3 regions of the Mycolicibacterium diernhoferi genome follow, and region 2 is predicted to be linked to each of the others. Evidence: predicted binding sites of a transcription regulator. Region 2 holds the regulator's gene; each other region holds the start of a gene.
What was found. The regulator LexA, encoded in region 2, represses DNA repair genes until DNA is damaged. The targets are predictions, from matches to a motif close to CGAACANNTGTTCG.
Positions count from the first base shown of each region.

Region 1: the regulator LexA is predicted to act here: its motif matches at 2,403-2,416, upstream of cofD (2-phospho-L-lactate transferase).
Region 3: the regulator LexA is predicted to act here: its motif matches at 2,689-2,702, upstream of K0O62_RS24615 (HNH endonuclease signature motif containing protein).

Region 1 is NZ_CP080332.1:1,666,556-1,670,884, forward strand. Features, by position in the region: gene K0O62_RS07960 (coenzyme F420-0:L-glutamate ligase) at 1-1,201, opposite strand, end outside; gene cofD (2-phospho-L-lactate transferase) at 1,198-2,196, opposite strand; gene K0O62_RS07970 (WhiB family transcriptional regulator) at 2,711-2,971, shown strand; gene K0O62_RS07975 (metallopeptidase family protein) at 2,987-3,409, opposite strand; gene K0O62_RS07980 (DUF3499 domain-containing protein) at 3,540-3,980, shown strand; gene K0O62_RS07985 (phosphomannomutase/phosphoglucomutase) at 4,137-4,329, shown strand, end outside.
Region 2 is NZ_CP080332.1:2,599,667-2,603,995, forward strand. Features, by position in the region: gene K0O62_RS12295 (sunset domain-containing protein) at 1-1,785, shown strand, start outside; gene lexA (transcriptional repressor LexA) at 1,805-2,494, opposite strand; gene K0O62_RS12305 (oxygenase MpaB family protein) at 2,527-3,483, opposite strand; gene K0O62_RS12310 (TetR/AcrR family transcriptional regulator) at 3,628-4,194, shown strand.
Region 3 is NZ_CP080332.1:5,197,795-5,202,123, reverse strand. Features, by position in the region: gene K0O62_RS24625 (NCS1 family nucleobase:cation symporter-1) at 1-399, shown strand, start outside; gene K0O62_RS24620 (aspartate/glutamate racemase family protein) at 396-1,112, shown strand; gene K0O62_RS24615 (HNH endonuclease signature motif containing protein) at 1,204-2,526, opposite strand; gene puuE (allantoinase PuuE) at 2,772-3,680, opposite strand; gene alc (allantoicase) at 3,677-4,329, opposite strand, start outside.

The DNA.
Region 1 (4,329 bases), 930 kb from region 2:
AGCAGCTGCCGATCGCGCGGGCCGCCAGAGCCACCAGCAGGCCCTGCACCGCCGCCCCCGCCGCGACGGTGAACATGGTGTGCTCGGCCGCGGTGCGTTGCGGATCCGGATAGCTGTGTGCCCCATCGGGAACCATGAACGGGATCACGAGTTCCGGTGCGTCGTAGAGGATCTGGCCGCGTGAAACCCGGCGGGACACCTCCTCGGCCGGACGGCCGTCGGAGGACAGGTCGGCCTGCCATTGCTGTTTCATCGCATCCAGTAACCGGATTCGGGTATCCGGATCGCGCACCCACACAAAGCGCACCGGGCGGGTGTGATGTGGGGCCGGCGCGGTCAGCGCCTCGGCGACCGCTTCCTCGACCAGGTCGGCGGGGACCGGTTCGGAGCTGAAGTGGCGCACCGAACGGCGGAGCAACTGTGCCTGCCTGCGGCCCAACTCGATGGACTCGGCGGTGCCGAGCCAGAACAGGTCGTCCTCGCCGCCGCGCACCAGGGTGCGACCGTTGGAGCCGTCGTCGTGCAGCTCGAGTCCGCGCACCACGGCCACCGGGACGCCGGTCAGCTTGCCCTTCACCAGATCCCCGGCGGCGGCGAGTTCGTCGGCGACGGCGATCTCGGTGACGAAGAGTTCGTTGCCGTGCGCGTCGTGTGCCCCGGCGTAGCCGTGCAGCACCGTCAGACCGGCCGCGCCGATCGCGACATCGGTCTGGCCGTTGCGCCAGGCCCGCCCCATGGTGTCGGTGACGACGACGCCGACCCGTACGCCCAGCTGCCGTGCGATACCGTCGCGCAGCGCCGCGGCGCTGCCGTCCGGATCCACCGGTAGCAGCGCGAGTTCGCCCGAGTCGATGTTGGAGCCGTCGACGCCGGCGGCGGCCTGGACCAGGCCGATGGCGTTCTCGGTGATGAACGTCTTGCCCTTGCGGGCCAGGACGCGTACGGCCTCGTCGTCGATGAGCTTGCGGCGCAGGAGGTCTCGCTGCTCGGGGTCGGTGGGTGCTGCGACGATGCGGCCCTCGGTCTTGGACAGCACCTTGCTGGTGATGACCACCACGTCGTCATCGCGCAACCAGCGTGCGGCGCCGGCGATCGCCGCGGCGAGATCGTCGCCGGGACGGAACTCGCCGAGTCCGGTGACCGGGATGATCTCGACGGGTTTCGCGGTGCCGTGCTCGGTGGCCCGCTGCTCGGCCGTCACAGCGAGATGCCCGCCAGGTGCAGGCCGGCCCGGACCATCTCGGCGGTGGTGGCCGGATCGGTCATCAGCAGTGGGGCGGCCCGGACGTCGAGGCCCTCGATCGCGGCGGTGTCGCCCTCGTCGATCAGCCAGCCGTCCAGGATGCCCACGCCGCTGCGGGCGCCGAAGTGCCTACCGACCGCCTCGGAGGACGATTGCACCCCGATCACCGAGAGGCATTCGTCGGCCATGCCGCGCAACGGCTTGCCGGCGACGATGGGGGAGTAGCCGATCACCGGGGCGGCGGTGGAGCGCAGCGCGCCGCGGATACCGCCGACGGCGAGGATGGAGCCGATGCTGACCACCGGGTTGGACGGGGCGATCAAGACGATGTCCGCGTCGGCGATGGCCTCGGTCACGCCGGGTGCGGCGGTGGCCTTGTCCGAGCCGATGAAGGCGAAGCTGTGGGTGGGAATCTTCGCGCGGTAGCGCACCCACCATTCCTGGAAGTGGATGGCCTTGCGTTCCCCGTCCGGGTCGGTGACCACCACGTGGGTCTCGCTGCGCTCGTCGCTGGCCGGCAGCAGGCGTGCCCCCGGCGCCCAACGGGAGCACAACGCCTCGGTGACGGCCGACAGTGGGTAGCCGGCCCGCAGCATCTGGGTGCGCACCAGATGGGTGGCCAGATCACGGTCGCCGAGCCCGAACCAGTCGGGCTGCACTCCGTAGGCGGCCAGTTCCTCCTTGGCATGCCACGTTTCGTCACGGTGGCCCCAGCCACGGTCCGGATCGATGCCGCCGCCCAAGGTGTACATGCAGGTATCGAGGTCGGGGCAGATCCGGACGCCGAACATCCAGGCGTCGTCGCCCACGTTGACCACGGCGGTCAGTTCGTGTTGAGTGGGCCCCTCGGGATCGGCGGACGGGTCGGCAAACTGCCCCAGTTGCAGCAGATGCTGGACGCCGAGCAGGAATCGGGCGCCGCCCACGCCGCCGGCCAGAACTGTCACCTTCACGCCCTCAGACCCTAGGCCAGCCGGCTCGGTGAGGTGTTCCCCACCCGGGTGTGGCGAACACGCCGGAGCAAGGACACGCCGGATCTACGTCACGAGATGGTATGAAAAACGGCCCTTTAGCTTGACCGTGGCAGCTAACACGTGTCTAATCACATCAGTGTCATTTCGTGGTTCGCCCGCCGGTTTCGGTGCCGCAGACCGGGATTCGATCATCTGTTCGAATCCGGATGGCCTGACATCACAATAGTGATAGCTGGGGTGGTGCCGAGGGCTTTTTCAGATCCGCAATTGCTGGATCTGACAAGATCTTTCGGCAGGGGCCCCAAACGGCAACAACGGGAAAACCAATCAGGTGAGGAGGCGGAACATGTCTTTTGAGCAGGTCGATTTCGACCGCGCGCTCCGGTTCGAAGACCGGATGCTCGGTTCAGTGGACAGCGCACCGCACACCACTACCGGCCCGACGACAAGCGATGCGGTCACGCGCCCGCAATTGAGCTTGGTACCCGAACGTATCGAACTGGCACTGGATCCGATCGACGGTTCGTTCGACGAGGATGACCAGTGGCAGGAACGCGGTCTGTGCGCTCAGACCGACCCCGAGGCCTTCTTCCCGGAGAAGGGCGGCTCGACCCGGGAAGCCAAGCGCATCTGTCAGGGTTGCGAGGTCCGCGACCGGTGCCTGGAGTACGCACTGGCCAACGACGAGCGGTTCGGTATCTGGGGCGGCCTGTCCGAGCGTGAGCGCCGCCGCCTCAAGCGCGGCATCATCTGACCGGCTCCGGCCGCGTTATCCGTCGTCGAGCGACGGATCGATGACCGACGGCTCGACGCCCAGATAAGTGGCCACCTGGGCCACCAGTACCTCATGCAACAAATCCGCGAGTTCATCGGTGTCCTTGGCGCGCCGTTCGATCGGCTTGCGGAACAGCACAATTCGCGCCCGCGTGGGATTTCCGCGGACATCGACCCCGGCCGGGATCAGGCGGGCCAGCGCGATCGGGCCGTCCGCGACGACCTCCGGCGGCCACTGCACACTGTCGGGATCCTTGGGGGAGATGCGCGGAATCTCGTCGACCGCCACATCCAGATTGGACACCCGCTGATGCCATCGGCGTTCGATCGGCTCGTAGGCCTCCAGCACCGCCATGTCGAATTTCTCGCTTCGGCTGCGCCAGCCGGGAACCGTCGGCGGCAACAGCGACCCCCGCATTCCACGTCCGCGTCGGGAGCCCCGATGGCTGCGCTGCACCACAGGACAGATGGTAACGGTTGGAGATCGGCCACCGGATCACGCGCGTGTCCGGGAGCCCGACGCGTCGCCGCACGATAATCTTCCCTGCGTGAACGTTCCCCGTCGCTGCTGCAGGCCAGGGTGCCCGCACTACGCCGTGGCGACGCTGACCTTCGTCTATTCGGACTCGACAGCCGTCGTCGGACCGCTTGCCACGGTGTCCGAGCCGCATTCCTGGGATCTGTGTGTCGTGCACGCCGGTCGGATCACCGCGCCGCGCGGCTGGGAATTGGTCCGCCACGCCGGTCCGCTGCCGACGCATCCCGACGAGGACGACCTGGTGGCGCTCGCCGACGCGGTCCGTGAGGGCCGCGACGGATCGCAGTCGATGGTGAACGGCGGGACCGGCGTGACCGCCGGATTCTCCGACCCGGCCACCGGCGCGTCCGGCGGATCGCTGATGGCGCCCCCGGTCCGTCGTCCCGAACCCAACGGTCGACGTCGCGGTCACCTGCGGGTGTTGCCGGATCCCGAACCCGGTTCCGAATAGCCCTTCCGGGTCGTCATCGTGCGGCCGTGGCCGTGCGCTCCTTGTCCGGTTCCCGACATAGGTCACGGGACCTCCGACGGTCATCGTGCCGAGACACTAGGCTGAGTGGCCAGAGCAGTCCCGAATTCCCCGTACACACAGAGAGCGAGGAGAGCCATGTCTCGGCCCGCTGAGGCTGTCCACGCTGTCATCAAGGCATACGACGTGCGGGGCCTGGTCGGAGACCAGATCGACGAGGCCTTTGTCCGCGACGTCGGCGGCGCCTTCGGCCGCCTGGTCCGCGACGAGCAGCGGCCCGCCGGCACCGACCCGGTGACCCGGGTGGTGATCGGGCACGACATGCGCGCGA
Region 2 (4,329 bases):
TTCGCGGGTGGCCAGATCTTCTTCACCCCGGAGACCGGGGCACACATCGTCACCGGTGCCATCCTGGAGAAGTACGAGGCGCTCGGCGGCCCCGCCGACAGCGACCTGGGCTTCCCGACCATCGACGAGGGACCCGGCCGCGCGGCCAACAGCCGCAACTCCACGTTCAGCGCCCCGGACAACCCGGTGATCTTCTGGACGCCGGACACCGGCGCCCGGGTGGTGCGCGGGGCGATCAACTCGGCGTGGGACGCGCTCGGCGGCTCGGCCGGCGTGCTCGGAGTGCCCAGCGAGGACGAGATGACCAACGGTGACGTCCTCACCCAGAAGTTCACCGGGGGTGAGATCTCCTGGAACCGCAAGACCCGGGCCTTCACCACCGTGCCGCCGGAGCTCGCCGATCAGCTCGGCGCCATCGACGTTCCCTCCGACGCCACCTCGGCGATCAACGCCGCCCGCCGGGCCGCCGGCGGCGCGCTCGGACCCCTGGGCGCCGAAGAGGGGGCCCAGTACGCGATCGGCGCCGACGGCGTCGGCCAGAACTACGCGGGCGGCAAGATCTTCTACAGCCCCGAAACCGGCGCGAATGTGGTCACCGGACAGGTGCTGGCCAAGTACGAGAGCGTGGGCGGACCCACCGGGGATCTCGGGTTCCCGACCGCCAGTGAGGCCGACGGCGGTCTGGCACCGCAGAGCCGGGTGGTTCCGTTCGCCGCGGAGGATGATCCGGTCATCTTCTGGACGCCGGACTTCGGCGCGGTGATCGTGCGCGGCGCGATGAACGCCGCGTGGCAGAAACTCGGCGGTGCGACCGGTGAGCTGGGCGCCCCCAAGGGCGACCAGACCGACCACGGCAACGTCGTCACTCAGCAGTTCAACGGCGGATCGATCTCGTGGGACAGGACCAGCGGCAAGTTCAGCACCGAGCCGGCCGGCCTGCAGTCGCAGCTCGTCGGGCTGCAGGTGCCCGGTGCCGACTCCCCGGCCGCTCCGGCGCCGGGCTCGGCGGCCACCGCGGACGCCGACAGCGGCGACAAGTGGTACTCGTGGCGCTGGTGGTGGTTGCTCGGCTTGATCCCGCTGATCGGTGTGATCGCCCTGATCGCCGTCGCGGTGCTGCGAAACCGGCGGTCCCACGAGGACGACGGTTTCGGGGATGACTATGCCGACGACCGCTACGACCGGGGGTATGACGAGCCCGAGTACAAGCAGCCCGAGTACGGCGATCGCGAGCCGGACGCCCCCCAGAGCCTGTGGGCCTCGGCACCGGCGGTCAGCGAGGTGCCCGCGTTCGGCACCATCTCGGCGGGCCCGGATCCCGAGCATCGCGACGAGTCCGGCGATTACGACACCGATGAGGACACCGGCGACTACGACTCCGATGAGGGCGACGAGCTCGAGGAACTGCACGCGCCGGCCGAGGATCTGAGTTTCGATTCCGACCCGGACGCGGTGGACACCGCGCCCACCCGGATCGAATCACTGTCCGAGGCGCCGGCTTTCGACCCGCCCACCACCGCGGTCTGGTCCGGGTACGAGCCCGATTTCCCCAGTGGCCGGCACGCCGCGATCCAGGACGACGAGCCGGAGGATCCGGGTTGGACCTCGATGCGGCTGGCCGACGGCGACCGGTACCGGGCGCCCGAGGGCTATCCGATCAAGGCGGACACCAAGTCGGGCCTGTACTGGGCTCCCGGCAGCCCGGGCTATCGGGACACCGAGGCCGAGATCTGGTTCGCCAGTGAGGAGTTCGCCCGGACGAACGGGTTCGTCCGGGCCGACTGAGCCTCCCCGGGCGAACCCGTCAGACCTTGCGGATGACGGTGACGACCTTGCCGAGCACCTGGGCGTCGTTACCGTCGATCGGCTCGAACGCCGGGTTGTGCGGCATCAGCCACACCTGCCCCTTGGTGCGCTTGAAGGTCTTCACGGTGGCTTCGCCGTCGATCATGGCCGCCACGATGTCGCCATTCTCGGCGACGTTCTGCTGCCGGATGACCACCCAGTCGCCGTCGCAGATCGCCGCGTCGATCATCGATTCGCCGACCACCTTCAGCAGGAACAGCGAGCCCTCGCCGACCAGTTCTCGGGGGAGCGGGAAGACCTCTTCGACGGCCTGTTCGGCCAGGATCGGCCCACCGGCGGCGATCCGGCCCAGGACCGGGACGAACGTCGGCTCCGGCAGCGCGTCGGAACCCGCGACCTCGGTTGCCACGATCGGGGTCACGTTCTTCGGCGTCACGTTGTCGTCCGCGCCGCGGACGTCCACGGCACGCGGACGGTTCGGGTCCCTGCGCAGATAGCCCTTGCGTTCCAGGGTGCGCAGCTGGTGGGCCACCGACGAGGTCGAGGTGAGACCGACGGCGTCGCCGATCTCCCGGATGCTCGGCGGGTAGCCGCGTTCGGTCACGGAGGCGCGGATGACCTCCAGGATGGTGCGCTGACGCTCGGTCAGACTGGAGCGTGCCTCAGGGTGTTCGGTGCTCTCGCTCATATGGCCGAATGTAGTCGCAGGCGAAGACATAATCAAACATGTGTTCGAGGCGTGTCGGGCAGGTTGTACGCGAACGACTTCTTTTGGCGTTCTTCCATCTTCTTCAGGCACTCATGGTGCTTACGCGCGTGATAGGCCAGCGGGAAGTAGGTGAGTCGGTCCGGCAGCACCCGGTACGCCGCCCGGATCGCGGCGTAGATGACCTGCAGTTGGATCTGCTCCTGCCGGCTCCAGCTCACCCCGAGCTTGGCGCGCAGCCGGGGATCGAGCAGGCCGACGATGGACAGGTAGTTGAGCCGGAGCGCCGGCCGCAAGGCCGTCCGGAGCAGTGGTTCGAGCGCCTTGGGCATCGACGTCGAGAGCTCCAGCTTGCCGGCCTTCAAGTCCGCGATCAGCTGCAGCGCCTGCGGGGTGCCCTGCAGGGTGTCGATCATGTTCTCGTAGTACTCGGTCATCTCCGCGAGCGTCTGCGGGTAACCGCGCATCGGCACGTGCAGCAGCTCGGCCAGTCGACGGTTGTCGCGCAGGAGCTCGGTTTTCTCCGAATCGGTGAAATCCCGCCCGATCAGCAAGCGCCCGCCGCCTTGGGCGTTGACGAGGTAGCCGGTGGCGATCACCCACTGGTAGGCCTCGGTGTTCAGTGCGCTGATCCGCTTCCCGGTCAGTTCGCTCGTCATGGTGAGCGGCTTGTGCAGTGCGCGGACCCGATCGCCCTCCGCGAGGGCCGCGGTGCCGCCGTAGGTCCAGCGCAGCACCGAGTCGACCGAGCGGATCGCACGACCGCCGGCATCACCGCGGAACCCCGCGGAATAGCGGCCGGTCACCTCGGCGATCACCGGGTGCATGGCCTGCATCATGAAGGCCGCGCCCTCGACGATGAGAAATGTCCACCGGCCGGTGTGCTCGGCGGTCAGTGAATCCAATGGGACGAGCTCGGGAGCTCCGGTGTGTTCGGCGTTCTGGGCCGGCAGATCCGTTGTGGCAGTCATGGCTGCTCGCACCTCCTCGTGCTGAGGACCCCGACGCTAATATGACCCAGAGGTCGCAAACAAGTCGTGTAAGGGAACAGCATGGTTGCAGAAAACCGCAGTTCAGGACGTAGAAAAGTGCCGAAACAAGAACGCTCTAGATATATGGTCGCAAAAATCGTGACCACGGCAGCGGACCTGTTGCGCACCACCGAACCGGACCGGCTGACCACGAACGCGATCGCCGAGAAGGCCGGTGTCAGCAAGGGCTCGATTTACCAGTACTTCTCGAACAAGGAGGAGATCATCGATGCGGCCATCGAGCGGCTGGCGGCCGACCAGGCGCCGGCGATCGAGGACATGCTGCGGTCGGTGACCATGCACGAGCCGGAAGAGGCCATGCAGGCCTCCATCGACATCCTCATCGAGTTCACGCTCGCCAATCGGACCCTGATCCGCTATCTGGCTCAGCGGCCCGAGCGCGTCCGTGCCTTCGACATCGTCTCCGGGCTGAGTGCGACCCTGCTGGCGATGACGACCCTGCACATGGGTCACTACCGCGACCAGTACCGCAATGAGCTCAGTCCGCGCGCCCTGGCCTGGCTGTTCTTCAACATGGCCGTCGCCACGACCCTGCGTTACGTCGAGAGTGACGACCCGATCAGCCTCGAAGAACTGCGCAGCGGGCTGAAGTTCGCCTCCAGTGGGCTGCTGGCGGGGCGCACCGGCTGATTCGGCGCGCGGGCTACTTGTCGGTGGTCCGGTTTATCGTTTGGCAACAGTTCGATCACGTGTTCTATTCATCGAACACATGATCGACTAGCATTCGAACACAGAAGCGAAAGCCGCCAGGCGAGACCCCTACCG
Region 3 (4,329 bases), 2.6 Mb from region 2:
GCGGCGGTGGGCTCGGTGCTGATCACCCCGTGGAACCTGTACAACAACCCGGAGGTCATCCACTACACGTTGGAGACCCTCGGCGCCTTCATCGGACCGTTGTTCGGCGTGCTGATCGCCGACTACTACCTGATCCGCAAGCAGAAGGTGGTGGTGGACGACCTGTTCACCATGGACGAGTCCGGGAAGTACTGGTACACCAAGGGATACAACAAGGTCGCGGTGATCGCCACCATCGTCGGGGCGACGCTGGCCGTCATCCCGGTGCTGCTGGGCGGCAGCGTCGCCGGGATGTCGACGACGGCCCAGTACAGCTGGTTCATCGGGTGCGGTGTCGGCTTCGGGGTGTACTATCTGCTCGCCAAGAAGGACGTCCTCGTCGCAGAATCGTTGTCGTGACACGTATCTGGTTGATCAATCCGAACACCACCCGGGCCATGACCTCGACCATCGAGGCATGCGCCCGGGCGGTGGCCGGCGCGGGCGTACAGGTCGTGGGCGTCACCAGCGACTTCGGTCCGCCGTCCATCGAGAGCCACTATGACGAGGCGATGAGCGTGCCCGGCCTGCTCGCGGCGATCCGGCGCGGTGAGGACGCCGGGGTGGACGGCTACGTCATCGCATGCTTCGGCGATCCCGGACTGGACGCCGCACGCGAACTTGCCGCCGGGCCGGTGATCGGGATCGCCGAGGCCGCCATGCACACCGCCAGTCATCTGGGGCGCGGATTCAGCGTCGTGACCACGCTGGGGCGCACCATCGGCCGCGCCGAGGAACTCGCCGAACGGTACGGGATGAGCCGATTCTGCCGGGGCTTCCACGCCTGCGAGATCCCGGTGCTCGATCTCGAAACCGACCCGACCGCACTCAAACTCGTCACCGAAGCGTGTCGGGAGGCGATCGAGCAGGACGGCTCGGACGCCGTGGTGCTGGGTTGCGCCGGGATGGCCGATATGTGCGCGCACATCACCGAGGAGATCGGGGTGCCCGTGGTCGACGGGGTCACCGCGGCCACGCTCACGGTGCAGTCCCTGGTGACGATGGGCCTGCGGACGTCCAAGCGCGGCGAATACGCCGCGCCGCCGGCGAAGGTGTACGTCGAGAAGGCCTGACTCGTCGTGGCGGGTCCGGCGGCGTCATCGGTGCCGGTTCCCGCCGCGTGTGCGGTTCTCTGTGTAGTTTTCAAGGTGCCTGAGGGCTGGGTTAAGCGGCGGTGGGTAGGTCGGTCATGGTGCGTCTGGCGTGTGAACGCAGGTGCGCCGGTTGGGGTTCGGCCGGGTCGTGGGGTGGGATGAACCAGGGGTGCCGGTCGGGGCCGAGGTAGACCTGCCAGCCGCCGTGGTGGATTGCGGTGTGATGGCTGCGGCAGAGCAGCACTCCGTTATCGACGCAGGTGGTGCCTGCGCTGTTCCACGGTTGGATGTGGTGGGCGTCGCACCAGGACACCGGTCTGCCGCAGCCGGGGAAGGCGCACCCACCGTCACGCACCCCCAAAGCTTTTCGCAGCGCGGGCGGAAACAGCCGTTCGCTGCGTCCGACGTTCAGTGGCGCCCCCGCGCCGTCGACGATCACCGCGGTGAGGGTGCTGTCACAGGAGATCAGGTCCGCGGTGACGGCGCTGATGGGTCCACCGAACCCGAGGGTGTCCACGCATTCCTGGCCGCGCGCACCTGGTCGGATGGTGGCGGGTCGGATCAGGGTGACGTGGGGCAGCACACCACCGGAGGTCGGGCGCCGCTGGCTCGATAGGTAGCCCCGCACGAGCTGACCGAACGCGTCCGCGCGGCGCCGCCCGGCCGGCCGCGGATCCGGTGACCCATCCGGCAGCGGAACGGGCCGGCACAACGGATCCAACGCCGCGAACAGTTCCTCACCGGTGAGCACATCGAGATCGAGCGTCGCGGCGACCCGCCCCTCGTCGGTCTGCACCAGCGTCATGTCGTTGAGGTCAGTGTTCTCCGCGACCGGCACCGCCCCCTCTTCTTGAGGTTGTGTGGCGGCTTTCTCGATGGCGATCTCGCGGGCCTTCTCGCTCACCTGTGCGGGGGTGGTCTGGATCATCAGTTTCGTGACCACCGTGGCCCGGTCTTCCTCGGTCAATTCAACCCGGGCGGCGATGTGGGCGACTCCTCTGCCGACCGCATCGGCGAACTCGATACCCAGCCCACCGAGTCGCTGTTGGCAGGTGAGGGCCGGCAGCATCGGCGCGGCACGTCCGACCCGTACCGCCCGCAGCGCCACGCCGGGGGCCACCCCGATGCTGGTGAGCAGATCGGCCCCCGAGCGCAGGTGCCGGCGCGCCGGGATCCCGAGCCGTTCGGTGGCCGCGACCGCCGACGCGATCACATGGTCGAACAGATTGCGCGCGGTCACTGCGGCCACCAGCACCGCCAACAGGGCCGGCTCATCAACCACCGGCCGCGGACAATCCAGCAGATCGAACAAACTGCGATCGGTGCCCTCACCTGCCGGAGCGAGGTCATCGATCAACGCAGTGACGAACGTGTCGAGATGGGTGGCGTCCATGCCAGATGCCCAACCTTTCCCAAAGGCGGTACACGGGATGACAACTCGGATTCATAGGCAATCGGCTCGGACGGTCCCGCAGGGACCCTCGAACCTCTCAGCGACACACGTCGCGGGCGAAAGCTCACCGTGTACAGATCGGGAGCACTACTCAATTCAATTCGAACCTATGTTCGATAGTACGCCTCGTGGATGCAGTACGCAAGGGTGATGTCTCAGGACATCGGTGATTTGTGGGGTGTCCGCTACTCGACCGGCGCCGGATGCACTGCCCGCCAGTGCTCGGCGATCTCGATGCGTCGCGCCACCCACACCCGGTCGTGCGACTGCACGTGATCGAGGAAGCGTTGCAGCGCAGCCGCTCTGGCCGGGCGCCCGACCAGCCGGCAATGCAGTCCGACCGAGAGCATCTTCGGTTGTCCGGCAAGCCCTTCGGCGTAGAGCACATCGAAGGCGTCGCGCAGGTGTGCGTAGAACTCGTCCCCGTTGGCGAACCCGGCCGGCGAGGAGAACCGCATGTCGTTGGTGTCCAACGTGTAGGGCACCACCAGATGATGGGCGCCGGCCACCTGCACCCAGTACGGCAGATCATCGGCGTAGGAATCCGAGTCGTAGACGAACCCGCCGTGCGCCACCACCAGGTCCCGGGTGTGCGGGGAGTCCCGGCCGGTGTACCAGCCCAGGGGCGCGGCCCCGGTCAACTCGGTCAGGATCTGTACCGCCTCGGCCATGTGGGCTCGCTCGGTGTCCTCGCCGATCAGCTGATAGGACTTCCAGCGCAAGCCGTGACAGGCGATCTCGTGACCCAGTTCCCGAAACGCCGCCACCGCTTCGGGATTGCGCTGCATGGCCCGGGCGACCGCGAAGATCGTCAACGGCAGACCACGTTGCTCGAAGATCCGCAGGATCCGCCACAGACCGGCGCGGGACCCGTACTCGTACAGCGACTCCATGCTCATGTGCCGATTACCGTACGGTTCGGCGGGGGTGATCTCGGACAGGAACGTCTCCGAGGCGGGGTCGCCGTCCAGGACGCAGTTCTCCGCGCCCTCTTCGTAATTCAGTACGAACTGCACCGCGATCGCCGCCCCGCCGGGCCAGTGCGGATGCGGCGGGGTGCGGCCGTAGCCGACCAGATCGCGCGGGTACGTCACGCCAGTTCCCCGAACAACCGCAGCCGTGCCAACCCGCCGTCGGGGTAGATGTCCAGGCGCACCTCGGTGATCACCTCATCGGTGTCGATCAGGAACTTGTGCCGGGTGTCGGGCAACAGGTCGGTGCGCGGCAGCAACTGCACCGGTTCACCATCGGCGCGGAACCCGGTCAGCGCCGCAGCACCGGGGGAGTTGCCGATGAAGTACGAGGTGTCGATCTCGGCCAGCTTGGCCCGGCCCGGGCCGGCCAGCCGGATGCGTACCCAGTCGTTGCCGTCGTCGCGGCGCCGCGCCGTCTCCCAGCCGTCACCCATCACCTGTGCATACCCGGGGAAGATCAGGTTCTGCGGGGAGCTGTAGAACCGGTTCGAACAGTCCAGCACCAGCCCGCCGTTCTCCAGCGCGGCCAGATCCAGCGGCCCGGCCCCGAAGAAACGCTTGTCCGGCAGCCCCTCGCCGTGCACCCGCAACCGGGCCACGCCGCCGTCGGGGTAGATGTTGAGACGCACATGGGTCCAACGGTTCTCCGAGTTCACCTCGAAGTTGTTGCGGCTGTCCCCGTAGCACCGGCTGCGCTCGACCAGCGGTGTCCAGTGCTCACTGTCGGCCAGCTGCCCGGCGGTGGGGTAGCCGTCCACCTCGATCGCGT